Regions from separate parts of the Bradyrhizobium sp. S3.2.6 genome, predicted to be linked through region 1. Evidence: riboswitches for the same ligand, from Rfam matches in the RefSeq annotation. Region 1 holds a riboswitch; the other holds the start of a gene.
What was found. Region 1 has a riboswitch for glycine ahead of ABID58_RS16190 (D-amino acid dehydrogenase). Riboswitches for the same ligand answer to the same signal wherever they lie in the genome.
Positions count from the first base shown of each region.

Region 1 (15,680 bases):
CTCCTTGCGCGGCAGGTAGTCCGTGTTCTTGACGTAGACCGACTTCACCCCGGGCTGGAATTCGGCCTGCACGAACTTGAAGGGCCCGGAGCCGATCTGCTCGGGAATCTGCTTCTCCGGCGGCGTCTCGGCGAGACGCTTCGGCATCATGAAAGCGACCCGCGAGGACGGCTTGCCGATCGATTCCAGCACGAGCGCGTACGGCTCCTTCAGCTTCAGCGTGATGGTCTTGGGATCGGTCGCCTCGATGCTGGCGGTGAACAGCATCATCTGCTGCCCCATGCCATCGACGGCGGCCCAGCGCTTCAGGGAGGCGACGCAGTCTTCCGCGGTGACCGGCGTACCGTCATGCCACTTCAGTCCATCGCGCAGCGTGAAGGTGTAGGTGAGCTTGTCGTCCGAGATCTTCCAGTCGGCCATCTGCGGCTGGATCTTGAAGTTCGCATCCGTCGCGATCAGCGTGTCGTAGACCATGTAACCATGATCACGCGCGATGTAGGCGCTGGTGAAGATCGGATCGAGGATGCGCAGATCCGAATGCATCACGGCGGTAATGGTCTTGCCTGCGGCAAGAACTGGCGAGGCCAGTGCCGAGAGCGCCACGACTGAAATCGCAAGTGTGGAGACGAACGCCCGACGCCCCCGGCGCATGAGTTGGAACATTGAAGTTCTCCTGACGAGTTCTGCCGACAAGTTCTCCCGACGAATTCTCCTGGCGAGCAGCGCCGCTGATGACAGCGGCGCCGCGTGATAGGTCGGGACAGAAGGCGCGCTGACGCGCCTTCGCCTGACTCGGAGTTGGCCTTACTCGGACTTGTCGATGTTCCAGAACACCGGGGTCGCCGGGCCGTCGAGCACGCCGGAGAGCGACTTCCGCCATGCGCTCGGCGCCAGATACTGGCCGAGCGGCACGTAGATCACCTGGTCATAGGCTTCCTTCTGGATCTCGGTCGCGATCTTCTTCTGATCGTCGAGCGAGGCAGCGCGGACGAAGTCGTCCTTGAGGTTCTCGATCTTGGCGTCTTCCGCCCAGCCGAACCAGCCGCCCTTCTTGCCCTGACCGCCGATCGAGAGATTGGAGATCGGGTTGGACACGTCGGCGCTGACCCAGTTGGTGAAGAACATGTTCCAGCCGCCCTCCTTCGGGGGCTTCTGGCTGGCACGACGGCTCACCACCGTCTGCCAGTCGGTCGCCTGCGCGTCGACCTTGAAGCCGGCTTCGCGGAGCAGCTGCACCGCGACCGTCGGCTGCGCCTTCAGCGTGACGACATCGCCGGGCACCATGACCACGATGGGCGTGCCGTCATAGCCGGACTCGGCGAGCGCCTTCTTGGCTTCCGCCATGCCGTTGCCCTTGACCAGCGTCTCGGAGCCGACGTCGGTTGCGAACGGGGTGTCGCAGATGAAGAAGGCGCCGCAGACCTTGTAGTACTTCGGGTTGCCGACCAGCGCGTCGAGCACGTCCTTCTGGTTCATCGCCAGGAAGGCGGCGCGGCGGATCTTCGGATTGTCGAAGGGCGGATAGAGGAAGTTCATGCGGCCAAGCGTTTGGTAGCCGAACTTGTTCAGCGTATCGACCTTGAGGTCGGGATTGCCTTCAAGCACCGGCAGCAGATCCCACGGTGGCACTTCCATGAAGTCGATGTCGCCCGACTGCAGCGCGTTCACCGCGGTCTGCGAGTCCGGCATGGTGATCCACTCGACGCGGTCGACCTTCACCACCTTGCCGCCGGCGGTCCAGCTCGCCGGCTCCTTGCGCGGCACGTAGTCGGTGTTCTTGACGTAGACCGCCTTCACGCCGGGCTGGAATTCGCCCTGCACGAACTTGAACGGACCGGAGCCGATCTGCTCCGGAATCTGCTTGTCCGGCGGCGTCTCGGCGAGGCGCTTCGGCATCATGAAGGGCACGCGCGAGGACGGCTTGCCGATCGATTCCAGCACGAGCGCGTACGGCTCCTTCAGCTTCAGCGTGATGGTCTTGGCGTCGGTCGCCTCGATGCTGGCCGTGAAGGTCATCATCTGCTGGCCCATGCCGTCGACGGCGGCCCAGCGCTTCAGCGAGGCGACGCAGTCTTCCGCCGTCACCGGCGCGCCGTCATGCCACTTCAGGCCGTCGCGCAGCGTGAAGGTGTAGGTGAGCTTGTCGTCGGAGATCTTCCAGTCCGCCATCTGCGGCTGGATCTTGAAGTTCGCATCCGTCGTGATCAGCGTGTCATAGACCATGTAGCCATGGTCACGCGTGATGTAGGCGGTGGTGAAGATCGGATCGATGATGCGCAGATCCGAATGCATCACCGCGGTGATGGTCTTGCCGGCCGCAAACACCGGCGAGGCCATCGCCGTCGCAAGCGCGACGACCGACAGCGCGAGTGTGGAGGCGAACGCGCGTCGCCCCCGGCGCATCAAGCTCAACATAGAAAGTTTCTCCTGGCGTGAAACTGTTCAAAGGCAGGTTATTGGTTGGGCATTCGGTTCGTTCCTTAGGCGAACTAACCTCATGCAATGCCTTTATCTTTTCGAGACTTGCAGACAGTGTTGAGCGCGTCAATCCGGTTTCGGTGCAGCCCATGGCATCGCATGCACGGGGCTCCGCAATGACCGGTTTGGCTCTACAACTCTTTCCGCTTGTCCTGTCCGCGCTGATGCAATGCGCATTCCATCTTTTGAAGCTTGAGAGACATCAAGATGAATCCAGCCAATCTTCCCTTCGATTCCGAGGCGATGCTCGAGGGCCTGCGCACCTGGGTGGAATGCGAGAGCCCGACCTGGGACGCAGGAGCGGTCAACCGTATGCTCGATATCGCAGCGCGGGATATGGCGATCATGGGTGCGACCATCGAGCGCATCGCCGGCCGTCAGGGCTTTGGCGGCGTCGTCCGCGCGCGCTTCCCGCATCCAAAGCAGGGCGAGCCGGGCATCCTGATCGCCGGGCACGTGGATACCGTCCACCCGGTCGGCACCATCGAGAAGCTGAAATGGCGGCGCGAGGGCAACAAGTGCTACGGCCCCGGCATCTACGACATGAAGGGCGGCAACTATCTCTCGCTGGAAGCGATCCGGCAGCTGGCGCGCGCGTCCTTCACAACGCCGCTGCCGATCACCATCCTGTTCACGCCCGACGAGGAAGTCGGCACGCCCTCGACGCGCGACATCATCGAGGCGGAAGCTGCGCGCAACAAATATGTGCTCGTGCCCGAGCCCGGCCGCGCCGACAACGGCGTCACCACCGGACGTTACGCCATCGCGCGATTCAATCTGGAAGCGACGGGGCGGCCGAGCCACGCGGGCGCGACCCTGTCGGCGGGACGCTCGGCCATCCGCGAGATGGCAAGGCAGATTCTTGCGATCGACGCGATGACGACGGAAGACTGCACCTTCTCGGTCGGCGTCGTGCATGGCGGACAATGGGTCAATTGCGTGGCCACGACCGCGACCGGCGAAGCGCTCTCCATGGCGAAGCGCCAGGCCGATCTCGACCGCGGCGTCGAGCGGATGCTGGCCCTGTCGGGCACCGCGAACGACGTCAGCTTCAAGGTGACGCGTGGCGTGACGCGGCCGGTGTGGGAGGCGGATGCCGGCACCATGGCGCTGTATGAAAAGGCGCGCGGCATAGCCAAATCTCTCGGCACGGAATTACCGCGTGCGAGCTCCGGCGGAGGCTCCGACGGCAACTTTACGGGCGCGATGGGAATTCCGACGCTCGACGGTCTCGGCGTGCGCGGCGGCAATGGCCACACGCTCGAGGAGTTCATCGAGGTCGAGAGCCTGGTTGAACGCGGGCGCTTGATGGCCGGGTTGCTTGCGACGCTGGAGTAATTGAATCAACTTCGCACTGCACAATGTGTTGGCAGGCGCGGTTCAAATTTAGCCTTGTCTAAAAATAAGGCGCATCGTACTGCTCGATGGTCCACGCGACGATGCGGGAGAGATCGCAATGAAGGCTTCCCGCTTTCATTGCGGCGCCGACGGAGCAACCGCCCCGGAAACTCTCAGGCAAAAGGACTGTTTCGTCAGGACGATCTGGAGAGAGACGGCACGAATGAGACATCGTGACGTCCACCGAAGGGGATAGTCCGTATTGGCCTTGTGAGGTCCGCCCTCGCCGAGGTCCGTGTCGGATCAAGCTCTCAGGTAACCGTGACAGATGGGGCGCCGCCAACGGCTTTCGGGCCGGCGGTTAGCCGACTCTAACTCACGGGAGCCCCGACTTCATCATGACTCATATCGCCATCATTGGCGCCGGCATCACCGGCGTAACGACTGCCTATGCCCTGCTCGAACGCGGCTTTGAGGTGACGGTGCTCGACAAGCATCGCTACGCCGCGATGGAGACCTCGTTTGCGAACGGCGGGCAGCTCTCCGCCAGCAATGCCGAGGTGTGGAATAGCACCGCCACGATCCTGAAAGGCCTGCGCTGGATGTTCCGGCGCGACGCGCCGCTGCTGATGAACCCGCGGCCGAACTGGCACAAATATTCCTGGATGAGCGAGTTCGTCGCCAATATCGGAAACTACCGCGCCAACACGATTCTGACCACGCGGCTCGCGATCGAAGCCCGCAAGCACCTGTTCGAGATTGCGGCACGCGAAGGCATCGACTTCGATCTCGAACGTCGCGGCATCCTCCACATCTATCACGACAGGAAGGGTTTCGAGTCCGGCCTGCGCGTCAACGCACTGCTGCAGGAAGGTGGGCTCGATCGGCGCCCGGTGACTTCAGAGGAAATCCGCACGATCGAGCCGACGCTGCGCAAGGATTATTACGGCGGCTTCTACACGCCGTCGGATGCGGCCGGCGACATCCACAAGTTCACGCGCGGGCTGGCGGATGCCTGCAAGCGTCGCGGCGCAACCTTCATCCATGAGGCCAATATCGATTCCATCGCGCAAGTCCGCGGCGGCTTCGTCATCGGCTGGGCTGATCTGTCCGCAAGCGACGCGGTCGCCTCCGCGCGCGGCGTGCTGAAGGTTGATGGCGTCGTGGTCTGCGCCGGCGTTGCCAGCCGTCACTTCGCCGCCATGCTCGACGAGCGCGTCAACGTCTATCCGGTGAAGGGCTATTCGATCACCGTGCACCTCGATACCGACGAAAGCCGTAGCGCGACGCCGACCCTCAGCCTGCTCGACGAAGCCGCCAAGATCGTCACCAGCCGGCTCGGCGCGGATCGTTTTCGCGTTGCCGGCACGGCCGAGTTCAACGACTTCAACCGCGACATCCGCGCCGACCGCGTGCAGCCATTGATCGACTGGGTGCGCAGCAATTTCCCGGCGGTCGAGACGTCTCGCATTATTCCGTGGGCCGGGCTGCGTCCGATGATGCCCGACATGATGCCGGTGGTGCGAGCAGGCCGGATGCCCGGCGTGTTCTTCAACACCGGCCACGGCCATCTCGGCTGGACGTTATCGGCCGCGACCGCGCAAATGATTGCCGCAACCATCGACGGCTGGCGCGGGCTCAACGCGCCGCCAACCGTCCCTTCGCTTCGGGGCGAACTTGCGGTTGAGCGCGAGATGCGCAGTGCATCCTGAGTGGTCGCAAAACCGATGCGGGGCGGCCTCTTGCGACCGCCCTGCCCTTGGCACACAATTTGCCCCGAGACGACGGTTCTCCGGCCGGCTTTTCCAGCCCGAACGACAGGCACGCATGATAGACACGATCGAATCCACGGGTGCCCTCTGGGCGTCGCAAGTTCCGCAGCCGGAGATAGGTTCATGCTAGGTTATCTCATTCGCCGCGTTCTGGCTGCGGTGCCCGTGATGGGCGTCGTCGCGCTGTTCGTGTTCCTGTTGCTGCGGCTGACGCCCGGCGACCCGGCCGCGATTCTCGCCGGCGACAATGCGACGCCGGAGCGGCTGGAGCGGATTCGCGCCTCGCTCGGCCTCAACGAGCCGCTGATCGTGCAGTTCATCACCTGGGTCGGCAAGCTCTTGCACGGCGATCTCGGCACGTCGCTGATCTCCAATTTGCCGGTCATGAAGATGATCGGCCAGCGCGTCGAGCCGTCGATCTCGATCGCGCTGTCGACCATCATCCTCGCCGTCATCGTCGCCGTGCCCTTGGGCGTGATCGCGGCCTGGAAGCACGGCACTTGGATCGACCGTTTCGTGATGGGCCTCTCCGTGCTCGGCTTCTCGGTGCCGGTGTTCGTGGTCGGCTATGTCCTGATCGAGGTCTTTGCGATCGACCTGCGCTGGGTGCCGGTGCAGGGTTTCAAGAGCATCTCGGGCGGCTTCGGCCAGTTCTTCGAGCGCATCATCCTGCCGACCTGCGCGCTCTCCTTCATCTACATCGCGCTGATCGCGCGCATGACGCGCGCGGCGATGCTCGATGTGCTCGGCGAAGATTACGTGCGAACGGCACGCGCCAAGGGCATCAACGAGGTCGCGGTGATGATGCGGCACGCGCTGCGCAACGCCGCTGTGCCCGTGATCACCGTGATCGGTACCGGCTTCGCGCTACTGATCTCCGGCGTCGTCGTGACCGAGAGCGTGTTCAACATCCCCGGCATCGGCCGCCTCACCGTCGATGCGGTGCTGGCGCGCGACTATCCGGTGATTCAGGCGATGATCCTGCTGACCTCGCTGATCTACGTCGTCGTCAATCTCCTGATCGACGTCGCCTACACGCTGCTCGATCCCCGGATCCGGTACTGAGGCTAGGACAACAACAAATGTCAGTCGATACCCTTCCCCAGTCATCCATTCCGATCACGTCGCCGCTGCGGCCGCGCTTCGGCTTCCTCACCTCGACACCGATCATCGCCACGGCGACGGTGTTGCTCGCGCTGATCGTGCTGATCTCGGTCCTGGCGCCGCTGATCGCGCCGCATGATCCGATCCAGCTGGCACCGTCACTGCGGCTGAAGCCCTCCTCGGCGCAATTCCTGCTCGGCACCGACGCCTACGGCCGCGACCTGCTGTCGCGCGTCATCTATGGCGGCCGAATCTCGCTTCTGATCGGCATCGGCTCGGCGATCCTCTCGATCGTCATTGGCCTTGCGATCGGTCTTGTCTCCGGCTTCTTCAAGCTGATCGATTCCGTCCTGATGCGCGTCATGGACGGCCTGATGGCGATGCCGAGCATTTTGCTCGCCATCGCCGTGGTTTCGCTGTCCGGCGCCAGCATCTGGACCGTGCTGATCGCGATCACCATTCCCGAGATCCCGCGCGTGGCGCGCCTGGTGCGCTCGGTGGTGCTGTCGGCGCGCGAAGAACCTTATGTCGAAGCGGCGATCTCGGTCGGCTCGTCGCTGCCAAAAATCATGTGGCGGCATCTGATGCCGAACACGATCGCGCCGCTGATCGTCCAGGGCACCTATGTCTGCGCCTCCGCCATCCTCACCGAGGCCATCCTCTCCTTCCTCGGCGCCGGCATCTCGCCGGAGACGCCGACCTGGGGCAACATCATGGCCGAGGGCCGCCAGTATTTTCAGCTCAAGCCGACGCTGATCTTCTGGCCGGGCCTGCTGCTCTCGATCGCCATCCTCAGCATCAATCTGATCGGCGACGCCGCCCGCGACGCACTCGATCCCCGCATGAAGCAGCGGGAGGGCAAGTGATTTGTCTCGCCGGCCGTGCCCCTTGTTCCGTCATTGCGAGCGAAGCGAAGCAATCCAGTCTGCCTCCGCGGAAAGATTTCTGGATTGCTTCGTCGCTTCGCTCCTCGCAATGACGACGGAGTGACCTGATGACCAACCCAGTTCTCGACATCAACAACCTCGTCGTCTCCGTCGGCAAGAAGCCGGGCGGGCCCAAGATCATCGACGGCATCTCGGTCCAGGTGCACCAGGGCGAGACGCTGTGCCTCGTCGGCGAAAGCGGCTCGGGCAAGTCGGTGACCTCGCTCACCACGATGGGCCTGCTGCCGAAGGGCACGCTGGTTCCGACCAGCGGCAGCGTCAAGCTGGTCGGCGAGGAGATCCTCACCGCGACCGACCGCCGCCTGCGCCAGCTGCGCGCGACGCAGATGGCGATGATTTTCCAGGAGCCGATGACCGCGCTCAATCCGGTCGTGCCCGTCGGTCGCCAGATCGACGAAGTCTTGCGCGCCCACACCGATCTCGATGCCAGGGCACGCAAGAAGCGGATCCTCGACATGATGGAGCAGGTGCGCCTGCCCCAGGTCGAGCGCATCTTCGCCTCCTACCCGCACCGCCTCTCCGGTGGCCAGCGGCAGCGCATCATGATCGCGATGGCGCTGGTGCTGGAGCCGAAGCTGCTGATTGCCGACGAGCCGACCACCGCGCTTGACGTCACCACGCAGAAGCAGATCTTGACCCTGATCCGCGACCTCCAGCGCGATCACGGCACCGCCGTGCTGTTCATTACCCACGACATGGGCGTGGTCGCCGAGATCGCGGACCGCGTCGCGGTGATGCGGCAAGGTCGCCTGGTCGAGACCGGCACGCTCGATTCCATCCTGCGCAATCCGACCATGGAGTACACCCGCAATTTGCTCTCCGCGGTGCCGAGCCTGGTGCCGCGCGCGGCGCGGCCCGAGACCAAGGAACCGGTGGTGCTGGAGGCCAACGAGCTCAGCAAGGTCTACAAGGAGCGCGCGTTCTTCGGCAAAGGCCGCGAGGTCGTCGCCGCCGACAAGGTGACGCTGACGCTGCGCAAGGGTCGCACGCTCGGCATCGTCGGCGAAAGCGGCTCGGGCAAGTCGACGGTGGCGCGCTGCATCGTGCGCCTGATCGATCCGACCTCCGGCGGCGTGCGGCTGGCCGGCCGCGAGATCTCCGACATCTCGCGCCGCCTGCTGCAGCCGCACCGGCAGAAGATCCAGATCGTGTTCCAGGATCCCTACCGCTCGCTCAACCCGCGCGTCACCGTCGGCGAGAGCATCGCGGAAGGCCCGATCAATTACGGCGTCTCGCATGCCGATGCCATGAAGCGCGCCCGCGAGCTGCTCGAGCTGGTCGGCCTGCCGGCCGATGCGGTGTCGCGCTATCCGCACCAGTTCTCCGGCGGCCAGCGCCAGCGTATCGCCATTGCGCGCGCGCTCGCGCTCGATCCCGATGTGCTGGTTGCAGACGAAGCCGTCTCCGCGCTCGACGTCTCCGTGCAGGCGCAGGTGCTGGAACTCCTGCACGAGATCCAGAAGCGGCTCGGCATCGCCATCCTGTTCATCACCCACGATCTGCGCGTCGCCGCCCAGATCTGCGACGAGGTCGTGGTGATGCAGCACGGCCGCGTCGTCGAGCAGGGCCCGGCCGGCGCGGTGCTGACGCATCCGCAGGAGGCCTACACGCGGGCCTTGCTCGAAGCAGCGCCGGGCCGCGGCTGGGATTTTGCGAATTTCCGGCCGGTGTCGGAGGGTGTGGCGGCGACGGCTTGATCCACATACTCCGTCATTGCGAGCGGAGCGAAGCAATCCAGACTGCCGCAACGGAAAGATTCTGGATTGCTTCGCTTCGCTCGCAATGACGGGAGCGATCACCAGCATTCGAAAATGACTTAAAGCCATGCGCGGCGACATGGGCTCCCCACCTTGCCCTCGCCTCAGCGCCAAGGCTAACGTCGCGAACTTTCAATCGCTGGACTTGTATTGATGACACGTATCGCCGTCGGCGGCTTCCTGCACGAGACCAATACCTTCGCTCCGACGAAGGCGACGTACGCGGATTTCCAGCATGGCGGCGGCTGGCCGGCGATGACTGAAGGTGCCGACGTGCTGAAGGTGATGCGGCGCATCAATGTCGGCCTTGCCGGCTTCGTCGACAGCACTGAGGCCAATGGCTGGGAACTCGTTCCGACGATCGCCTGTGGTGCAAGCCCCTCGGCGCATGTCACCAAGGACGCCTTCGAGCGCATCGTGAAGGTGATGGTCGACGGCATCGCGGCCGCCGGCCCGCTCGACGCGGTCTATCTCGATCTGCATGGCGCGATGGTCACCGAGCATCTCGACGACGGCGAAGGCGAGATTCTGGCGCGCGTGCGCCGCGTCATCGGCAAGGACATTCCGCTGGTCGCGAGCCTCGACCTCCACGCCAACGTCACGCCCGAGATGATGGAGCATGCGGACGCGCTGATTGCTTACCGCACCTATCCGCATGTCGACATGGCCGAGACCGGCCGCGCCTCTGCAAGGCACCTCGCATTGCTGCTGAAGACCAAGCAGCCCTTTGCAAAGTCGTTCCGCCAATTGCCCTTCCTGATCGCGATCAGCTGGCAATGCACCAACGACTTTCCCACCAAGGGCATCTACGAAAAGCTCGCCGCTCTCGAGAGCGATGCGGTTCCGACGCTCTCTTTCGCGCCGGGCTTCCCCGCGGCCGATTTCCGCGATTGCGGGCCGAGCGTGTTCGCCTATGGCAAGACGCAAGGAGATGCCGACCGTGCGGCGGATGCGATCGTCAAGCTGATCGAAAGCCACGAGAACGATTTCGACGGCAAGATCTGGTCGCCCGATGATGGCGTCCGCCACGCCATGGAGCTTTCGAAGAGCGCGAGCAAGCCGATCATCATCGCCGATACCCAGGACAATCCCGGCGCCGGCGGCGATTCCGACACCACCGGCATGCTGCGCGCGCTGGTGCGCAACAAGGCGAGCGCCGCGACCGGCGCGATCTACGATCCGGCGTCGGCCAAGGCCGCGCATGCGGCCGGCGTCGGCGCCACCATCACGCTCTCGCTCGGCGGCAAGTCCGGCATTCCCGGCGACGAGCCCTATACCGAGACCTTTGTCGTCGAAAAGCTCTCCGACGGCCGCTTCATCGCGCCCGGCCCCTATTATGGCGGCCGCGAGATGGAGATGGGCCCGTCCGCGGCCTTGCGCATCGGCGACGTCCGAATCGTCGTCTCCTCGCACAAGGCGCAGCTCGCCGATCAGGCGATGTACCGCTATGTCGGCATCGAGCCGACGGCGGAGAAGATTCTGGTCAACAAGAGCTCGGTGCATTTCCGCGCCGATTTCGAGCCGATCGCGGAAAAGCTGATGATCTGCGCCGCGCCCGGCGCGATGCCGGCCGATACCGCCTCGCTGCCCTGGACGCGCCTGCGGCCGGGTATCCGCATCAAGCCGAACGGCCCCGTTTTCACGCCCCCATCACGCTAACCGGACAGGACACATGCCCACCATTGACCGCATCGACGGCTATGCCGACGAACTCACCGCCATCCGCCGCGACCTCCACGCCCATCCCGAGATCGGCTTCGAGGAGGTCCGCACCTCCGGCATCGTCGCCGACAAGCTGAAGGGCTGGGGCATCGAGGTGCATCGCGGCCTCGGCGGCACCGGCGTGATCGGCGTCATCAAGGGCAAGGGCGCGAGCGGCAAGCGCATCGGCTTGCGCGCCGATATGGACGCGCTGCCGATGGAAGAGAACACCAATCTGAAATGGAGCTCGAAAATCCCCGGCCGCTTCCACGGCTGCGGCCATGACGGCCACACCACCATGCTGCTCGGCACCGCGCGCTACCTCGCGGAAACGAGGAACTTCGACGGCACCGTGCACCTGATCTTCCAGCCGGCCGAGGAAGGCCTCGGCGGCGCCCGCGCCATGATCAAGGACGGCCTGTTCGAGAAATTCCCCTGCGACGAGCTCTACGGCCTGCACAACGCGCCCGACCTCAATCTCGGCGAGATTGCGATCCTGCCCGGCCCGGCGATGGCCGGCGCCGACTTCTTCGACCTCCGCATCACCGGCTATGGCGCGCATGGCGCAATGCCGGAGCGCTCCAAGGACGCGGTGATCATCGCGACCACGCTGGCGCAGGCGATCCAGACCATCGTCAGCCGCAATGTCGAGCCGCTCCAGGCCGCCGTGGTGTCCATCACGCAGATCCATGCCGGCTCCGCCTACAATGTCATTCCCGGCGAAGCGCATCTTTGCGGCACCATCCGCACCTTCTCGGATGAAGTCCGCGCCCTGATCAGCCAACGCGTCCGCACGATCTGCGCCGGCATCGCCAGCGCCTATCAGTGCGAGATCGACGTCGACATCCGCGACACCTTTGGTGTGCTGGTCAACCAGGTCGAGCAGTCCAAGGTGGTCGAGGACGTTGCGCGCACCATCGTCGATCCTGCCAAGGTGATCACCCGCAGCCAGCCGAAGATGGGCAGCGAGGACTTTGCCGACATGCTGCAGACCATTCCGGGCGCCTATTTCTGGGTCGGGCATGAGGGCTCCGTGCCGGTGCACAATCCCGGCTACGTGCTCGACGACAAGATCCTGCCGATCGGCGCCAGCATGTTCGCCCGGATCATCGAAACGCGCATGCCGGTGGTTTAACGATGCACAAGAAGGGCGTCGAAGAGGCGGTCACCTCGCTGCACGATCTCTCCGCGGTCGATCTGATCGCAGGCTATCGCGCCAAGCAGTTCTCGCCGAGCGAGGTGCTGGAGGACGTGCTCGCGCATGTCGCTGCGTGGGAACCACACCTCAGGGCGCTCTATGCATTCGATCCCGACGGCGCGCGCGAGGCGGCAAGGGCCTCGACCGCGCGCTGGAACGGCGGTGAGCCGTCAGGCGCGCTCGACGGCGTGCCTGTTACGGTGAAGGACAACATCGCGACCAAGGGAGTGCCGGTGCCGCTGGGGGCTGCCAGTGTCAAGCTCGTCCCGGCCGAGAAGGACGCTCCGCCCGCCGCGCGGCTGCGTGAGGCCGGCGCAATCATGTTCGCGAAGACCACCATGCCCGATTACGGCATGCTGTCCTCGGGGCTCTCCTCCTTCCACGCGCTCGCGCGCAATCCCTGGGACCTCTCCAAGAATCCCGGCGGCTCCAGCGCCGGTGCGGGCGCCGCAGCCGCAGCCGGCTATGGCCCGCTGCATCTCGGCACCGATATCGGCGGCTCGGTGCGCCTGCCCGCGGGCTGGTGCGGTCTCGTCGGGTTGAAACCAAGCTTTGGCCGCGTGCCGATCGATCCCGCTTATGTCGGCCGCGTCGCCGGCCCCATGACCCGCACGGTCGATGATTGCGCGCTGATGATGAGCGTGATCGCAAAGCCCGACCGGCGCGACGGCACGAGCCTGCCCGCCGAGCCGCTCAACTGGAAGGGTCTGGAAAAATCCCCGCGCAAGCTGCGCATCGGCCTGATGCTCGATCCCGGCACCGGCATGGCGCTGGAGAGGCCCGTGCGAGAGGTCGCGGTGAAGGCCGCAAAGGCGTTCGAATCCGCAGGCAGCGTCGTCACCGAAGTCGACGGCATCCTCACGCGCGAGATGCTCGACGGCCTCGACAACTTTTGGCGCGCACGAATGTGGGACGATCTGTCGAAGCTGACGGCGGCCGAACAGGCAAAGGTGCTGCCGTATATTTTTAGATGGGGCGAGTCCGGCGCAAAGTTGTCGGGCGTCGATGTCATCCGTGGCTTCAATCAGACCATGGCGATCCGTGCGGCGGCGTCAAAGCTGTTCTGCGAGATTGATTACGTGATCTCGCCGACCGCGCCGAATGTGAACTATGCGGCGGACTGGGCCTCGCCCACCAACGATCCGATGAAGCCGTTCGAGCACATCGCCTATACCGTGCCGTGGAATATGTCGGAGAACCCTGCGGTCTCCATCAATGGCGGCTTCGACGCCAAGGGTTTTCCCATCGGCGCGCAGATCGTCGGGCGCCGCTTCGACGATATCGGCGTGCTCGGCATGGCCAAGGCGTTTGAGAGCCTGCGCAGCGCGCAGAAGCCTTGGCCCAAGCCACCGGCGAACTAAACACACTCTCGTCATTCCGGGTTGCGCCCTCTTGGCGCAAGCCCGGAATCCATTCATCCGCACAAGTGGTGTGGAGAAATGGATTCCGGATTCGCGCTTCGCGCGCCCCGGAATGACGTGCTAGAGAGAACGACAAAGAGACAAGGGAAGGAAACCACTATGGCGTATGAGACGATCAAATACGAGGTCGCCGAGCAGATCCTCACCATCACGCTGAACCGGCCCGACAAGCTCAACGCCTTCAACGCGCAGATGCAGGCCGAGCTGATCGACGCGTTCGACGCCGCCGACAAGGACGACAACGTCCGCGCCATCATCGTCACCGGCGCAGGCCGCGGCTTTTGCGCGGGCGCGGACCTTTCGTCCGGTGCAGACACGTTTGATCGCGACGCGCGTCGCGGCCCGGTGAAGCGTTTTGCCGACGGCAAGGTCGACTACAGCGATCCGCAGGTCCGCGACGGCGGCGGTCAGGTGACCTTGCGCATATTCAAGTGCCTGAAGCCCGTGATCGCCGCGGTGAACGGTCCTGCCGTCGGCATCGGCGTCACCATGCAGCTCGCGATGGACGTCCGCATCGCATCGGACGCCGCGCGTTTCGGCTTCGTGTTCTCCCAGCGCGGCATCGTGCCGGAGGCGGCATCGAGCTGGTTCCTGCCCCGCATCGTCGGCATCTCGCAGGCGCTGGAATGGTGCTATTCGGGCCGCGTCTTCCCGGCGCAGGAAGCGCTCGCCGGCCGCCTCGTCAGCAAGGTCGTCGCCCCCGATGATCTGCTGCCGACCGCCCGCGCGCTCGCCAAGGAATTCGCAGCCAAGACCGCGCCGGTGTCGGTGGCGCTGATCCGCCAGATGATGTGGCGCATGATGGGCGCCGACGATCCCATGGAAGCCCACAAGGTCGACAGCCGCGGCATCTACGCCCGCGGCCGCTCGGAGGACGTGAAGGAAGGCGTGGTGTCGTTCCTGGAAAAGCGGCCGGCGCAGTTCAAGAACAAGGTGTCCAGCGATATGCCGGATTATTTTCCGTGGTGGAACGAGCCGGAGTATAAGTGAGGCTCTCGTAGGGTGGGCAAAGCGAAGCGTGCCCACCATTTCGTTTCACTCGCAGATAGGTGGTGGGCACGGCGCACGAGCGCCTTTGCCCACCCTACGGCACCGTCACCACGGCACGTCACTCCATCACCAGTGCCACCCGCCCGATCGCCTTGCGGTCGAGCAACAGCCGCATCGCCTTGGCGCAATCTTCCAGCTGAAGGCGGTGCGAGATATTCGGGCGCAGCTTACCCTCCTCCGCCCATTGCAGCAGCGCCTTCAGGCGCGCCTCGCCGAGCGCCGGATTTTTCCGCACCGCTTCTCCCGCGCGCACGCCGAGCACGCTGGCGCCCTTGATCAGCAGCAGATTGGTTTTCGCCGAGCCGATGCCCCCGGTGAATCCGATGACCAGCAGCCGCGCACCCCAGGCGATGCAGCGCATCGAGTTCTCGAACACCTCGCCGCCGACGGGGTCGAACACCACGTCGGCGCCACGGCCATCGGTGATGCGCTTGACGGCGTCGCGAAACGGCTCGCGGTCGTAGCGCACGAGATGGTCGGCGCCGCGTGCCTTGGCGATCGCCAGCTTCTCGTCGCTGGACGCCGTCGCGATCACGGTCGCGCCCAGCATCTTGCCGATCTCGACGGCGGCAAGGCCGACGCCGCCACCAGCGCCATGCACCAAGAGCACCTCGCCCGGCTGGACCCTGCCGCGATCGATCAGCGCGTGATAGGCGGTGCCGTGGCCGGCGAGATAGGTCGCGCCCTCGGCGTAATCAAAGTTCGATGGCAGTGGCGTGAGCTGTGACGGCGTCACGACCGCTTCATCGGTGAAGGCACCGTGGCGCATCCTGACGATGACCTTGTCGCCGACAGCGACGCCCTTCACCTCTGCGCCGAGTTCGGTCACGTCGCCGGCGGCTTCCATGCCAGGCGTGAACGGCAGCTCGGGCTTGAGCTGGTACTCGCCGGCCGCCATCAGTACATCCGGAAAG
Region 1 is NZ_JBEPOS010000007.1:194,278-209,957, reverse strand. Features, by position in the region: gene ABID58_RS16205 (ABC transporter substrate-binding protein) at 1-663, opposite strand, end outside; gene ABID58_RS16200 (ABC transporter substrate-binding protein) at 805-2,415, opposite strand; gene ABID58_RS16195 (M20/M25/M40 family metallo-hydrolase) at 2,686-3,816, shown strand; glycine riboswitch at 3,911-4,015, shown strand; glycine riboswitch at 4,019-4,146, shown strand; gene ABID58_RS16190 (D-amino acid dehydrogenase) at 4,215-5,528, shown strand; gene ABID58_RS16185 (ABC transporter permease) at 5,712-6,653, shown strand; gene ABID58_RS16180 (ABC transporter permease) at 6,671-7,558, shown strand; gene ABID58_RS16175 (ABC transporter ATP-binding protein) at 7,687-9,336, shown strand; gene ABID58_RS16170 (M81 family metallopeptidase) at 9,550-11,055, shown strand; gene ABID58_RS16165 (M20 aminoacylase family protein) at 11,069-12,232, shown strand; gene ABID58_RS16160 (amidase) at 12,235-13,656, shown strand; gene ABID58_RS16155 (crotonase/enoyl-CoA hydratase family protein) at 13,816-14,706, shown strand; gene ABID58_RS16150 (NADPH:quinone oxidoreductase family protein) at 14,825-15,680, opposite strand, start outside.

Region 2 (15,680 bases), 140 kb from region 1:
CTGGTGGCTGGACCGGCCTTCGCGCAGGAGTCGCCCCATATCAATCTGATGGCGGACGGCCCCTCCAAGACCGAGGACGAGAAGGCCGCAGATGCCGCGCGCGACAAGGCCTACAAGGAGACGTTGAAGAAGATTCCGGACGCCAAGACGTCCAGCGATCCCTGGGGCGGAATGCGCGCCGACCAGCCGAAGCAGCCCGCGCCGAAGGCCTCGGCCGCCACCAGCGCGCCCAAGAAGACCAAGGCCGGTACTGCCGCCAATTGACCAAGGCCTCCGGAGGAGCCAATCGACCACGGCTCCGGAGGAGCCAATCGACCATGGCTCCGGAGGCGGGTGACGCCTCCTTTCGGGACTCCCCTTGGCCTGGCCCTGATCCTACATTCCCTCGTAGTGTTGCGTTGAGGAGGCAGGAGATGGCGGATCGCCCGCGGGACCTCGCCGAGCGGATGGCGCGCCGGCACAAGCCGGCTGCTGGATCGGGCGACAAGGCCGGTGACGGCTATCTGCGCGAGAGTTTTACTCTGCCGCGTGCGGCCGCACGGGCAAGGGCGCAGGCCTTCTTCGCGCGCTATCCCAAGGCCGGCTACATGAGCGAAGTCGAGAGCTGGCGCGAGCTGCCCGGCGGGGACATCGAATTCACCATGCGGCGGCTGCCCAGCGCCGACTAGCCCTGGTCCAGCCTCTCAACCCGCCGGTTCAGGCCGTCTCGTTCAGGCCGTCTTGCGGCCGATCGCCTTCAGCTCCCGATCGATGCGCAGCTGCACGCGACGGATCGCCAGCAGGTCGATCTTCGTCTCGGTCTTGCCTGTCTTGGTCTCGTCGCCGATCCGGAACTGCCATTGCCAGACGCCCGGGATCGCCGTCTTTGCAACCGTGAACTCAACGCCCCTGTGATTCATGGTCACCTCCACGATTCACCTCGCCATGTCGGGTAACATGTTGGCCGTCGCAATATTCCAGCGACAAGCAAAATTTGCCGCCAAGTCGCAGGTGGCTCATCGGAATTCAGCAAGCGCGCGCCGTTCGAAACAAGCGAAATCGGATTCCGAAAATGGAACCGATGGATGCTTTTTCACGCGCGCGGCCACCCGGCCAGGAACTCCGTTCATGGTCGGAGAACCACGGAGGCATACGCGGAGCACGCGCGATGGATCCGTGCTCGCGCAAGAAAAAACCCCGCCAGGGGAGAGCCGGGCGGGGTAGAAGGTTATTGGAGGCTGAGGTGCTGGGCTGCAACACCATAGCCGGACGACCCTAGCCCGTTCAGCTTACGACAGCCTGACAGACCGGGGCTTGCGGCCACGTCGAGAGCCGCTCTCACGTCCCAATTCAGACATCCCCCCGCACAACTTCAGACACATCCGTTGGCGACACTTTGCGGGCACGGCGAAGCCATGGGGGAAACGTGGCGCGCTGCTAGCGGGGTGGCATCATGGACAAGGTAGAGCGGTCATTTGCCGCCGCGACGGCGGCTGGCTTTGTGGTATTGGTCATCGGCATCGTGCTGCTGGCGTTGATGTAGCGGCGGCCTCGGCGGCACGTGCCGCCAAAAGCTGTGAAAACAACCCCATGCACAGTAGGCAACGGCCTGTTTCGGCTGGCGTTTCCTAATGCACCTTTCCTAATGCACCTTGATCTCGTCCAGCGGCAGGCGAAGGTCGGCGGCACGCTCCGCGCGGTCCTTTTTGCGGAACTCGATTTCCTTGCGCTCGAACTTCGCCATCTCCTCGAGCGCCGCCTCGAGCAGAGAATTGCGCCTGACAGCATGGTGCTGCGTGTCTTCCGTCATGATCCAATCCCCCATGGTGGCGGCCCCCTTTTCAAGTCGGCAGCCACGGAAAGGTTCGGTGCCACAAGATTGCGGAATGATGACGGCGCGTGCGGCTCCGGAAAAATAAAACGCCGCCCGCTTAAATGAGACGCAGGCGGCGGCTTTCCAGCCCCGGGAGGGGAAATGTAAAATCCCGATACCGGTGTGTCTGTCGTGCCGTGCCAAGGTTCATCGTGGTTCATCGTGCCCGGACGGAACGCCCGCAGAGCCGGCGGCCGCGCGCGCCACCTCCGCCGCATCCCATGCCCCTGTCGTGAATGAGGCGGCCCTATTGCATCAGCACGTAAACGCAACCGATTGCCACAATGGCTAACCACACCAACGAAGCGCTGAAAATTAGGATTTCCCGGTTCATCGCCAGCGCTAGTGTTTGATAGGGGAGACAGTCTCAATCTTGAGGCCGTCCGCATCTCGAACAGTCACCATCCGGCCTGTTTTCAACGCAGTGACCTTCGCGACGCGCAAAACTTCGGCCTCATCATCCAAATCCGGAACCACAATCGATGGGCAGCCTTTGGCGGGTTCGCTCATTGCCACTGCCTGCCTCAGTTGTCTTGCTGCACATCTGTTTTGGGAATCTGTAGAGCGGGTGAGGTCAGCCACGCATTCATGTGCGAAGCCGTCTCGGCTTGGCGGGCCCTGCGCAAGAACAGTTCGCGAGCGGTGCTGCCTGGAGCCTCTTTTTCGGCCGCCTGTTTGAACCGTCTGGCTTCTTCTGCCAATCGTTCTTCAAAGGACGTCGTGTGCTTGATCCGCCTACGCTGCATGGCGCGGTCCTCCATTTTCCGGCCCCACGAATCTAAAATCGGCCATAGAGCTCCGTCTGTTCGGTGTCCGACAAAAGCCAAATCAAGCCACTGTGATTTTCAAGCTAGGCCACTGGGGATGGAAACAGGCCAGTACCAAATTCCGCAAAAGAACATATTGCGAACCTAGAACAAATGGGGTACATTACTTTTATCGACGACCCGCCGCGCCAATCGTTTGTCCCGCACCCGAATCCTCGCCATAAGGAGCACGACCCGATGTCCACCACTGCCCTGCGTATCGTCGAAGGATCCTCCATGGACAAGAGTAAAGCTCTCGCTGCCGCGCTCTCCCAGATCGAGCGCCAGTTCGGCAAGGGCTCGGTGATGAAGCTCGGCAAGAACGACCGCTCGATGGATGTCGAGGCGGTGTCCTCCGGCTCCCTCGGGCTCGACATTGCGCTCGGGATCGGCGGCCTGCCCAAGGGGCGCGTCGTCGAGATTTACGGGCCGGAATCCTCGGGCAAGACCACGCTGGCGCTGCACACGGTGGCGGAAGGGCAGAAGAAGGGCGGTATTTGCGCCTTCATCGACGCCGAGCACGCGCTCGACCCGGTCTATGCGCGCAAGCTGGGCGTCAATATCGACGAACTTCTGATCTCCCAGCCGGACACTGGCGAGCAGGCGCTGGAAATCTGCGACACGCTGGTGCGCTCGGGCGCGGTGGACGTGCTGGTGATCGATTCGGTTGCGGCGCTGGTGCCGAAGGCCGAGCTCGAGGGCGAGATGGGCGATGCGCTGCCGGGACTTCAGGCGCGGTTGATGAGCCAGGCGCTGCGCAAGCTCACGGCCTCGATCAACAAGTCCAACACCATGGTGATCTTCATCAACCAGATCCGTATGAAAATCGGTGTGATGTACGGCTCGCCGGAAACCACCACCGGGGGCAACGCGCTGAAATTCTACGCCTCTGTCCGCCTGGACATTCGCCGCATCGGTGCGATCAAGGAGCGCGACGAAGTGGTCGGCAACACCACCCGCGTCAAGGTGGTGAAGAACAAGCTGGCGCCGCCGTTCAAGCAGGTCGAATTCGACATCATGTACGGCGAAGGCGTCTCCAAGATGGGCGAGATCCTCGATCTCGGCGTCAAGGCCGGCATCGTCGAAAAGTCCGGCGCCTGGTTCTCCTATGACAGCCAGCGCCTCGGCCAGGGCCGCGAGAACTCGAAAGCGTTCCTGAAGGCCAACCCCGACATCACCGCCAAGATCGAGACCTCGATCCGCCAGAACTCCGGCCTGATCGCCGAGCAGATTCTGGCCGGCAGCCCCGAGCGCGACGCCGACGGCGAAGAGCCCGCGGACGAGTAAGCTTACCGCGAAGAACTTTTCGCGAGGAGCGGGCGCTGAGGACGTTGAGTTGCCGACGTCATCAGTGCCCGTTTCTTTTTGCGTTTCGTTGATCAGGTGGTGTGATGAGGCGTGTGATTTTGACGGGTTCATCCGGGAGCGATCTCATGCGCTCGGGCCTCGCCGAGGCCGTCATTCCGTTCATGTTCCGTCTTGTTGATGGGCCTTTGCCTCTCGACGAACTCGCAGTCTATGTCGCCGCCCGTTCGGAGACAGCAAAGCCGGGCAGTGGGGCGGCACTGAATTGACCAACGAGCGGCTCTGGCGATGGGACCGCGAAAGCCGATCGTTGGTCGCGCCGTAGAGGCGCATTCGGGAACGCGGTGCCGTAGGGTGGGCAAAGGCGCGCAAGCGCCGTGCCCACCATATTTCAACGCACACAAAGGTGGTGGGCACGCTTCCGAGACTGGGCAAGAATTGTTCTCGCCCGAATCGGGATCGATGTACGATTCTATTCATGACGAATCGCACTTATAAGACTGGTCCGCGGCGGGAGCAGTTGAGCCTTCTGCCGCCTCGCGTCGAGGATTATGTTGCGCAAGACAACCCGGTCCGGGCGATCGAGGCCTATGTCTGTGCGCTCGATCTTGAGAAGCTCGGGTTCCGGCATGCCGGTGGTGGCACCGGGGCGGGACAGCCAAGTTACCATCCGGCGGACCTGTTGAAGGCCTATCTTTACGGTTATCTCAACCGGGTCCGCTCCTCGCGTCGCCTCGAGCAGGAGGCGCAACGCAATCTGGAACTGATGTGGCTGCTCAAGGGACTGACGCCCGGCTACCGGACCATCGCCAACTTCCGCCGGGATAATTGGTCGGCGCTCAAGGCGACGAACCGGGAATTTGTGCTCTTGCTGCGCGAACTTGAGCTTCTGGGCGGCAAGCTTGTGGCGATCGACGGCGCCTTCTTCCATGGCGATGCGAGCAAGGCGAGCATCAAGACGAAGAAGCGGCTGGCGGAGCAGCTTGCTTGTATCGATCGCGACATCGAGGAATATGGCAAAGCGCTGGCGTCGAACGACGCCAGCGAAGAAGCGCATTCGTCAGGTGACGGAGATGGCGGGAGCGCGAATGGGAATGGCGGCAGGGTTGCGGACAAGCTGGCGGCGTTGATGGCGCGCCGGGCGAAAGCCCAGGCCGATCTTGATCGTCTGGAGGACGGCGGCGAGACCCAGTTGTCGACCACCGATGCGGACGCCCGGCTTTTGTCGAAAAGAGGCCATGTCCTCGCAGGCTACAACGTCCAGATTGCGGTCGATGACAAGCACAAGCTCATCGTTGCGAGCGAGGTCGTCAACGACGGCAACGATACGGGCCAGCTTTACGAGGTGGCCAAAGCGGCAAAAGAGGCATTGGGAGCCGAGACGCTGCAGGCGATTGCCGACACCGGCTATTACAATGGCACGACCCTGAAAGAATGCGAGGAAGGCGGCATTGTTGCCTATGTCCCGCCGCCCAAGCGAACAGGGGGTTTGGAGGAACAAGGCCGCTTCACGCATGAAGCGTTCAGCTATGACGCCGAAGCCGACGCTTATCGCTGTCCCGCGGGCGCGCTGTTGAGACCGATGAATGGCGTCAAAATCAGCCCGGCCGGTCGGCAAGACGTCCGCTATGTCAGCCTGAAATCTGTCTGCAAGGCTTGTCACTTGCGCGAGCAATGCCTTGGTCAAAAGTCGGACAAGCGCACCATCTATCGCTGGCAGCACGAAGAGGTGATTGATCGTCACAGGGAGCGGATGAAAGAGGCGAGCGAGTTGATGCGCCAGCGCTCCTGCTTGGTCGAGCATCCCTTCGGCACGCTCAAATGCCGCGCCGGCTATCGCCACTTCCTAGTCCGCGGCTTTGCCAAGGTTCGCGGCGAATGGAGTCTGATGGCGCTCTGCTACAATCTCGCCCGTGTGCTGAACATCCTCGGCTTTGACGGCTTTGTCGCGTTTTTTGCCAACCGGGTGGCCAGGAGCGCAATTTTGCGCGTCCTGTGCGCCGTCGTGCCCGCCATAGGCCCTGCCATCGTCTCTATCAGAGGCCTCTCAGCCAAATTAGGCCAAAAACCAGCGATCATCCGCTTCCGCTTCAGCATCGCAGCGTAACCGCGAGATTCTTGCCCAGTCTCTTCCGCTTTGCCCACCCTACGAAACCTCCGTCGAGCCTTACTCCGCGGCTTCCGCGTAATCGCTCACCGGCGGGCAGGAGCACACCAGATTGCGGTCGCCATAGACGTTGTCGACGCGTCCCACCGGGCTCCAGTACTTGTCGGTGCGCGAGGAGCCCGCGGGGAAGCAGCCCTCGGCGCGGGTGTAGGCGCGCTTCCAGTCGTCATCGGCGATGTCGTGCACGGTGTGCGGGGCATGGCGCAACGGCGAGGCCTCGATCTTGAAGCGGCCGGCCTCGACTTCGGCGATTTCCTTGCGGATCGCGATCATGGCATCGCAAAAGCGATCGAGCTCCGCCTTGGATTCCGACTCGGTCGGCTCGATCATCAGCGTACCCGGGACTGGAAAGCTCATGGTGGGCGCATGGAAGCCGTAGTCGATCAGGCGCTTTGCGATGTCATCGACGGTGACGCCGGACGTCGTCTTCAGCGGACGGGGATCGACGATGCACTCATGGGCGACGCGGCCCTTCTCGTTCTTGTAGAGCACCGGGAAATGCGCATCGAGGCGTGCTGCGATGTAATTGGCATTGAGGATCGCGATCTCGGTCGCGCGCTTCAATCCTTCACCGCCCATCATCAGGATGTAGATGTAGGAGATGGTGAGGATCGACGCCGAGCCGAACGGCGCGGCCGAGACCGGGCCGACCGGAGCATCCGCGCTCGTCGCGGGATGGCGATTTTCAGGATGACTTGGCAGGAACGGCGCGAGATGCGCCTTGACGCCGATCGGGCCCATGCCCGGGCCGCCGCCGCCATGCGGGATGCAGAAGGTCTTGTGCAGATTGAGATGGCTGACATCGGCGCCGTAATCGCCGGGCCTGCTAAGGCCGACCTGCGCGTTGAGGTTGGCGCCGTCGAGATAGACCTGGCCGCCATGGCCATGCACGATGTCGCAGATCTCGCGAATGTGCTGCTCGAACACGCCATGCGTCGAGGGATAGGTGATCATGACCGCGGCAAGGTCGTTCGAATGTTTCTCCGCCTTGGCGCGGAGATCATTGACGTCGACGTCGCCGTTAGCCTCGCAGGCCACCACCACCACGTCCATGCCGACCATCGCGGCCGAGGCCGGGTTGGTGCCGTGGGCGGAGGAGGGGATCAGGCAGATCTTGCGATGCGCCTCGCCGCGAGCGGCGTGATAGCCGCGGATCGCGAGCAGGCCGGCATATTCGCCCTGCGCGCCCGAGTTCGGCTGCAGCGATATCGCGTCATAGCCGGTGATGTCGCACAGCCACTTTTCCAGCCGCGCGAACAGCGCGTGATAGCCCTTGGCCTGCTCGCGCGGGGCGAACGGGTGCAAGGAGGCGAATTCCGGCCAGGTCAGCGGCATCATCTCGGTGGTCGCATTCAGCTTCATGGTGCAGGATCCGAGCGGAATCATCGCGCGGTCGAGCGCGAGGTCGCGATCGCTGAGCTTGCGCATGTAGCGCAGCATCTCGGTCTCCGAGCGATGCGCATGGAACACGGGATGGGTGAGGAAGGCGGTGTTGCGCTTCAGCGCCTCCGGCAGCGCCTCGCGCGTGGTCGCGTCGATCTCGGCGTAGGACAGCTGGCCGCCGAACGCGCGCCAGACCGCTTCGACGGTGGCGGGCGTGGTGGTCTCGTCGAGTGCGATGCGGAGCGCGCTTTCACCGACGCCGAGATTGATCTTCTCCGCGGTCGCGCGCGCGATGACCTCGGCGCGCTTGGCGCCGGCATCGACGCTGAGCGTGTCGAAGAAGGCTTCGCTGGTCAGAGCAAAGCCGAGCTTGCGCAAGCCGGTGGCGAGCACGGCGGCACGGCGATGCACATTGCGCGCGATCTGCGCGAGGCCCTCGGGGCCGTGATAGACCGCATACATCGCGGCGATCACGGCGAGCAGCACCTGCGCGGTGCAGATGTTGGAGGTCGCCTTCTCGCGGCGGATGTGCTGCTCGCGGGTCTGCAGCGCAAGACGATAGGCAGGCATCCCGCGCGAGTCGACGGAGAGGCCGACGATGCGGCCGGGCAGCGAGCGCTTCAGCGCATCGCGCACCGCCATATAGGCCGCGTGCGGGCCACCATAGCCCATCGGCACGCCAAAGCGCTGCGCCGAGCCGATCGCGATGTCGGCCCCTAACTCGCCGGGCGAGGCAAGCAGCGTCAGCGCCAGCAGATCGGCGGCAACGATTGCGAGCGCGCCCTTGGCCTTCAGCGCCGCGATCGCGGGCCGGAGGTCGCGCACCGCGCCGGACGATCCCGGATATTGCAGCAGCGCACCGAGCACGTCACACTTCGCGAGATCGGTGAGGGGATCGCCGACCACCAGCGACCAGCCGAGCGGCTCGGCGCGGGTGCGCATCACCGCGAGTGTCTGCGGATGCACATCCTTGTCGACGAAGAAGGCTTTCGCCTCGACCCGCGAATGCCGTTCCGCAAGCGCCATGGCTTCGGCCGCGGCGGTCGCCTCGTCGAGCAGCGAGGCGTTGGCGACGTCGAGCCCGGTGAGGTCGCAGATCATGGTCTGGAAGTTGAACAGCGCCTCCAGCCGGCCCTGGCTGATCTCGGGCTGGTAGGGCGTGTACGCCGTGTACCAGGCGGGATTTTCGAGGATGTTGCGCTGGATCACCGCAGGCAAAATCGTGCCGGAATAGCCTTGGCCGATCAGCGAGGTGAAGACCTGGTTCTGACGCGCGAGCTCGGCCATGTGCGCGATCGCCTCGGTCTCGCTCAAAGGCTTGCCGAGATCGAGCGGGGCGGCCTGCCGGATCGAGGCCGGCAGCGTCTCCGCCATCAGTGCGTCGACGCTCTTTGCGCTGACGGTCTCGAGCATTGCGCTGACATCGCGCGCCGACGGGCCGATGTGGCGGCGAACGAAACTGGCGGTGTCGCCATTGGATTTGCGGTGCGCGGTCATCATGGGTCCTCGCTTTAGATTATCTGTCGTCGGCGTCATGCCCCGCGAAGGCGGGGCATCCAGTACACGCAGGCGTCACGGCTTGAGCAGAGGAGCCGCGGCGTACTGGATCGTCCGCCTCCGCGGACGATGACACCGAATATGAGGTCAAAGTTCTCGTCATCTCACGCCGTATGTGCCTTGTAGGCGGCTTCATCCATGAGGCCGCCGAGCTCGCTCTTGTCGGCAATCTTGATCTTGAAGAACCAGGCTTTGCCTTGCGCATCCGAATTGACCAGCGCCGGCTCGCTCGCGAGATCGGGGTTGGTCTCCAGCACCTCGCCGGTCACAGGCGCGTAGACGTCGGAGGCGGCCTTCACCGATTCCACGACGGCTGCGGCTTCGGCCTTCTTGAGGACGCGGCCGAGCTTGGGCAGCTCGACGAACACGACGTCGCCGAGCTGCGACTGCGCGTAATCGGTGATGCCGACAGTGGCGACATCGCCCTCGATCGCGAGCCATTCGTGGTCGGTGGTGTACAGTGTCGTAGTCATTTTCTTAAAGTCCTCAGCGTTTGTAGGTGTTTTTCACGAAGGGCATGGCGGCGACGGTGAGCGGCAGACTTTGCGCGCGCACCTCGGCAAAGAGTTTTGTGCCGAGCGCGCTCAGGCTTGTGGGCACATAGCCCATCGCGACTGGCGCATTCAGGCTCGGGCCGAAACCGCCCGAGGTGACCTTTCCGATCGGCTCGCCGCCAGCGCTATCGGCAAACAGCAGCGCGCCTTCGCGCACCGGCGCGCGGCCCTCAGTGCGCAGGCCGACGCGGCGGCGGGATGCGCCGTGATCGAAATGAGCGAGGATCTTTTCGGCTCCGGGAAAACCGCCGGCGCGGGCGCCGCCGCTGCGGCGGCTTTTCTGCACCGACCATTCCAGCGCGGCCTCGACCGGCGTGGTCGCAGTGTCGATGTCGTGGCCGTAGAGGCAGAGGCCGGCTTCCAGCCGCAGGCTGTCGCGGGCCCCTAAGCCGATCGGCATCACGTCAGGATTTTCCAGCAGCGTCCTGGCCAGGCGCTCGGCATCCGCAGCGGGCACCGAAATTTCAAAACCGTCCTCGCCGGTGTAGCCGGAACGCGAGACAAAGCAGGCAAGCCCGGCGACCTGATGCGGGCCGGCGTCCATGAACTTCATGGCGGGCGCCTCTGCACACAATTTCGCCAGTGCAGCCTCGGCCTTCGGGCCCTGTAAGGCGATCAGCGCGCGATCGGCGAGCGAATCGATGACGCAGGCGTCGGAGAGATTGGCGCGCAGGTGCGCCTCGTCCTCGGCCTTGCAGGCGGCGTTGACGACCAGGAACAAATGATCGTCGAAATTGGCGACCATCAGGTCATCGAGAATGCCGCCATCCGCATTGGTGAACTGGGCGTAGCGCTGCCGCCCCTGTGCAACCGCGACGATATCCTGCGGCACCAGCCGCTCCAGCGCGCGGGCGGCGTCCTCGACCTTGCCCGACTTCGGCCGGAGCGCGATCTGGCCCATATGGGAGACGTCGAACAGGCCGGCCTGGTTGCGGGTCTGGAGGTGCTCTTTCAGGACGCCCGCGGGGTACTGCACGGGCATGTCATAGCCCGCGAACGGCACCATCTTGCCGCCGAGCGACACATGGAGGTCGTAGAGGGGGGTACGTCTCAGGGAGTCTCGGTCGTCGCGCACTGACATCACAGGGGCCCTCGGCGGTTCCCCGGGGACGATTCCCCTGAGGACACCAATCGAAGCCCCATCTGTCGCTGTGCCTGAGAGTATTATCCCGTCGGCGGACGCAGTCCGGGCCTTAAGCCCGTCGGCGCCTCTTTCCAGATGTCGTCAAAGCCACGCGGTCCTTTTGCCTGAGAGTTTCCGGGGCGGTTGCTCCTTCGGCGCCGGCTACCCAAAGCCGGTCTCTCCCGACGTGGCCGTACGATACAGATGGGTACAGACCACAGCCCGGCCAAGCCTGTCAACGCGCCCTTTGCGGCTTTCCAACGGGATTGCAACGGGATCGCAACGGGATTGCGCGACTGCGGCAACCCTCTGATCTCTCTGCACAGTTTCTGGACAGCGAAGCTGGCCTTGTCTAAAAGCGCTTTGGCCCGCAGATATCAGCCGAATCCCAGGTTTGGACGGCAAGGAAGCGGGTCCAAGCACACCCGATTGGATGAACATGAGCGGCGTCAACGAGATCAGGTCGACCTTTCTGAACTTCTTTGCCGAGAACGGCCACGAGATCGTGTCGTCCTCGCCATTGGTGCCGCGCAACGACCCGACGTTGATGTTCACCAATGCCGGCATGGTGCAGTTCAAGAACGTTTTTACAGGTGTCGAGAAGCGGCCGTATCAGCGCGCCACCACTTCGCAGAAATGCGTGCGCGCCGGCGGCAAGCACAACGACCTCGACAATGTCGGCTACACCGCGCGCCATCTCACCTTCTTCGAGATGCTCGGCAACTTCTCGTTCGGCGACTACTTCAAGGAGCGCGCGATCGAGCTGGCCTGGAAGCTCATCACGAAGGAGTTTGGGCTGAACAAGGACAAGCTGCTCGTCACCGTCTACCACACCGACGACGAGGCGCACGGGCTCTGGAAGAAGATCGCCGGCTTCTCCGACGACCGTATCATCCGCATCCCGACCTCGGACAATTTCTGGGCAATGGGCGACACCGGCCCGTGCGGCCCGTGCTCGGAGATCTTCATCGATCGCGGCGACCACATCTGGGGCGGCCCTCCGGGCTCTCCGGAGGAGGACGGCGATCGCTTCCTCGAATTCTGGAATCTCGTCTTCATGGAATACGAGCAGGTGACGAAGGAGGAGCGCGTGGATCTGCCGCGTCCCTCGATCGACACCGGCATGGGCCTGGAGCGCATGGCCAGCATCATGCAGGGCGTCGACAGCGTGTTCGAGACCGACCTGTTCCGTCACCTGATCGATGCGACGTCGTCCGCGCTGGGCCACGGGCCGAACGAGCAGACGGTGGCCTCGTTCCGCGTCATCGCCGACCATCTGCGCTCGTCCGCCTTCCTCGTCGCGGATGGCGTGCTGCCCTCCAACGAGGGCCGCGGCTATGTGCTGCGCCGGATCATGCGCCGGGCGATGCGCCATGCGCAGCTTTTGGGCGCGAAAGAGCCGCTGATGCATCGCCTGGTCTGGGCGCTGGTTCGCGAGATGGGCCAGGCCTATCCCGACCTGATGCGCGCGGAGAATCTGATCGAGGAAACGCTGCGGCTGGAAGAGACCCGCTTCCGCAAGACGCTGGTGCGCGGCCTCGCCATCCTCGACGAGAAGAGCGCGTCCTTGAAGCAGGGCGACATGTTCGACGGCGACGTCGCCTTCACGCTGTACGACACCTACGGCTTCCCGCTGGACCTGACGCAGGACGCGCTGAAGTCGCGCGGCATCGGCGTCGACCAGTCCGCCTTCACCGACGCGATGGAGCGCCAGAAGGCCAAGGCGCGCGAGTCCTGGAAGGGGTCCGGCGAGGCGGCTTCCGAAGCGATCTGGTTCCCGCTGCGCGAAAAACTCGGGGCCACCGAATTTCTGGGCTACGAGACCGAGAGCGCCGAAGGCGTGGTGTCCGCGCTGGTGAAGGACGGCCGAGAGGTCGCGAGCCTCAAGGCCGGCGACACCGGCGCGCTGCTGCTCAACCAGACGCCGTTCTATGCGGAGTCCGGCGGCCAGGTCGGCGACACCGGCGTGCTGACCGGCGAGGGCGGCATCAAGTTCCGCGTCACCGACACGCAGAAGAAGCTCGGCGATTTCTTCGTTCACGTCGGCATCTTGGAGAGCGGCGAGCTGAAGGTCGGCACTGCGCTGCAGCTCGAGGTCGATCACGGCCGTCGCTCGTCGATCCGCGCGCATCACTCGGCGACGCATCTCATTCACGAGGCGCTGCGCCAGGTGCTCGGTGATCACATCGCCCAGCGCGGCTCGATGGTCGCGCCGGATCGTTTGCGTTTCGACTTCGTGCATCCGAAGCCGATCACGCCGGAGGAACTCGCCCGCGTCGAGGACATCGCCAACGACGTGGTGCTGGAGAACGACGAGGTCACCACCCGCGTCATGGGCGTCGATGAAGCGCGCGAGGCCGGGGCGCGCGCGCTGTTCGGCGAGAAATATGGCGACGAGGTTCGCGTCGTCTCGATGGGCCGGACCGCGCGCGAGCGCGGCACCAATGCGCTCGGCTGGTCGGTCGAACTCTGCGGCGGCACGCATGTGCGGCGCACCGGCGATATCGGACTGATCACGCTGACCGGCGAGAGCGCGGTGGCCTCGGGCGTGCGCCGCATCGAGGCTTTAACCGGCAACTACGCGCGAAAACACGCCAACGAGACCATGGCGCTGGCGAAGGCTGCGGCCAACGAGCTGCGCACCTCGATCGACGACGTCCCGGCGCGGATCACCGCGCTGATGGAGGAGCGCAAGAAGCTCGAGCGCGAGCTCTCCGACGCCCGCAAGAAGCTTGCGATGGGCGGCGGCGCCTCCGCCGGCGGCAATGGCGCAGCCAGCGGCGTGCGCGAGGTCGGCAACGTCAAGCTGATGGCGCGAGCGGTCGAGGGCATCGAGATGAAGGATCTCAAGAGCCTTGCGGACGACGGCAAGAAGCAGATCGGCTCCGGCGTGGTCGCCATCGTCGGCGTCACCGAGGACGGCAAGGCGGGCGTCGTGGTCGGTGTCACCGCCGACCTGACCGCGCGCTTCAACGCCGTGAACCTGGTGCGCGTTGCATCCGAGGCGCTGGGCGGCAAGGGCGGCGGCGGCCGGCCCGACATGGCGCAGGCCGGCGGCCCCGACGGGGCCAATGCGGCCGCGGCGTTGTCGGCGATCGAAAAAGCGATGGCGGACGCTTAAGATGGCGGGCGCGTAAAGCGCCGCGCCTCGCTCCTCAGCCCTTCTTCAGGAAGACGTACTCGGCCGAATAGGGCGCGCTCCTGAACTCGCCGGCCTTGTCGCATGCGCCGTCGAGCTTGCCGCCGTGGGTGTTGATGCGCTGGACCGTGGTGACCGGCGTCAGCACGCCGCTGCCGCGGCGGGCGGTGACGTCCAGCTTCAGCCAGGGGATATCGGCAGCCGTGGCACCCGGCGCATTGCCGGTGGCCTTGCCTCCGACGGCGCTGCTGTCGGCAAGCTCCCAGTTCGGGCCGGCATAGTGACGGCCGATGGTCTTGCCGTCGGCGAAGAGCGTCGCGATCGGCTCGCGGAAAGCCCAAGCGAGCTTGCCGTCGGTGCCGGCCTTGCACTCATAGACCTGCGCGCCCTCGGCATGGACGCTGAGCACGACGCTCTCGCCGGGCGCGGCGATGGCGTCGGGGAGGGCATCGGCGGCGAACGCGGACGCGCTGGTCAGCGCGAGGATCGCAAGCACAACGCTCTTGAGTGTCGGCATGATGTTTCCGCAGGCAAAAGTCTCGTCATTGCGAGGAGCCCTTGCGACGAAATTGCGAAGCAATTTTGCGCTGGTGCGACGAAGCAATCCAGTCTGCCTCCATGGAAGGATTCTGGATTGCTTCGCTGCGCTCGCAATGACGGTGTGGTTGGCAGCTTACGCCGCCAGCGCCTTCCCGAGGTTCTCCGCGACCTTGTCGAGGAAGCCGGTGGTCGAGAGCCAGCGCTGGTCGGCACCGACCAGGAGCGCGAGGTCCTTGGTCATGTAGCCTTCCTCGACGGTGTCGACGCAGACCTTCTCCAAGGTGTTCGCGAACTTGGCGAGCTCGGCATTGTTGTCGAGCTTGGCGCGGTGCGACAGGCCGCGGGTCCAGGCGAAGATCGACGCGATCGAGTTGGTCGAGGTCTCCTTGCCCTTCTGGTGCTCGCGGTAGTGGCGGGTCACCGTGCCGTGGGCGGCTTCGGCTTCGACCGTCTTGCCATCGGGGGTGAGCAGCACCGAGGTCATCAGGCCGAGCGAGCCGTAGCCCTGCGCGACCGTGTCGGACTGCACGTCGCCGTCGTAGTTCTTGCAGGCCCAGACATAGCCGCCTGACCATTTCAGCGCCGAGGCGACCATGTCGTCGATCAGGCGGTGCTCGTAGGTCAGGCCCTTGGCCTCGAATTCCTTTTTGAACTCGCGGTCGTAGATGTCCTGGAAGATGTCCTTGAAGCGGCCGTCATAGACCTTGAGAATCGTGTTCTTGGTCGAGAGGTAGACCGGGTAGTTGCGCAGCAGGCCGTAGTTCAGCGAGGCGCGGGCGAAGTCGATGATGGAATCGTCGAGATTGTACATCTCCATGGCGACGCCGGCGCCGGGCGCCTTGAACACCTCCTTCTCGATCACGGTGCCGTCCTCGCCGACGAACTTCATCGACAGGGTGCCCTTGCCCGGGAACTTGATGTCGGTGGCGCGGTACTGGTCGCCATAGGCGTGGCGGCCGATGATGATCGGCTTGGTCCAGCCGGGAACCAGGCGCGGCACGTTCTTGCAGATGATCGGCTCGCGGAAGATCACGCCGCCGAGGATGTTGCGGATGGTGCCGTTCGGCGACTTCCACATCTGCTTGAGGTTGAACTCCTTCACCCGGGCCTCGTCCGGGGTGATGGTGGCGCACTTGACGCCGACGCCGACCTTCTTGATCGCCTCGGCAGCGTCGATGGTCACCTGATCGTTGGTGTGGTCGCGGTATTCCATGCCCAGGTCGAAATACTGCAGCTCGACATCCAGGAACGGGG
Region 2 is NZ_JBEPOS010000007.1:50,673-66,352, forward strand. Features, by position in the region: gene ABID58_RS15400 (hypothetical protein) at 1-264, shown strand, start outside; gene ABID58_RS15405 (hypothetical protein) at 414-668, shown strand; gene ABID58_RS15410 (hypothetical protein) at 711-899, opposite strand; gene ABID58_RS15415 (hypothetical protein) at 1,622-1,996, opposite strand; gene ABID58_RS15420 (hypothetical protein) at 2,195-2,362, opposite strand; gene ABID58_RS15425 (hypothetical protein) at 2,377-2,613, opposite strand; gene recA (recombinase RecA) at 2,857-3,945, shown strand; gene ABID58_RS15435 (hypothetical protein) at 4,092-4,232, shown strand; gene ABID58_RS15440 (IS1182 family transposase) at 4,442-6,070, shown strand; gene gcvP (aminomethyl-transferring glycine dehydrogenase) at 6,131-9,010, opposite strand; gene gcvH (glycine cleavage system protein GcvH) at 9,175-9,543, opposite strand; gene gcvT (glycine cleavage system aminomethyltransferase GcvT) at 9,557-10,705, opposite strand; glycine riboswitch at 10,852-10,942, opposite strand; gene alaS (alanine--tRNA ligase) at 11,187-13,868, shown strand; gene ABID58_RS15465 (DUF3455 domain-containing protein) at 13,903-14,403, opposite strand; gene ABID58_RS15470 (NADP-dependent isocitrate dehydrogenase) at 14,560-15,680, opposite strand, start outside.
Region 2: it holds a riboswitch for glycine, as region 1 does, so the genes downstream of both, gcvT (glycine cleavage system aminomethyltransferase GcvT) here and ABID58_RS16190 (D-amino acid dehydrogenase) in region 1, are expected to answer to the same signal.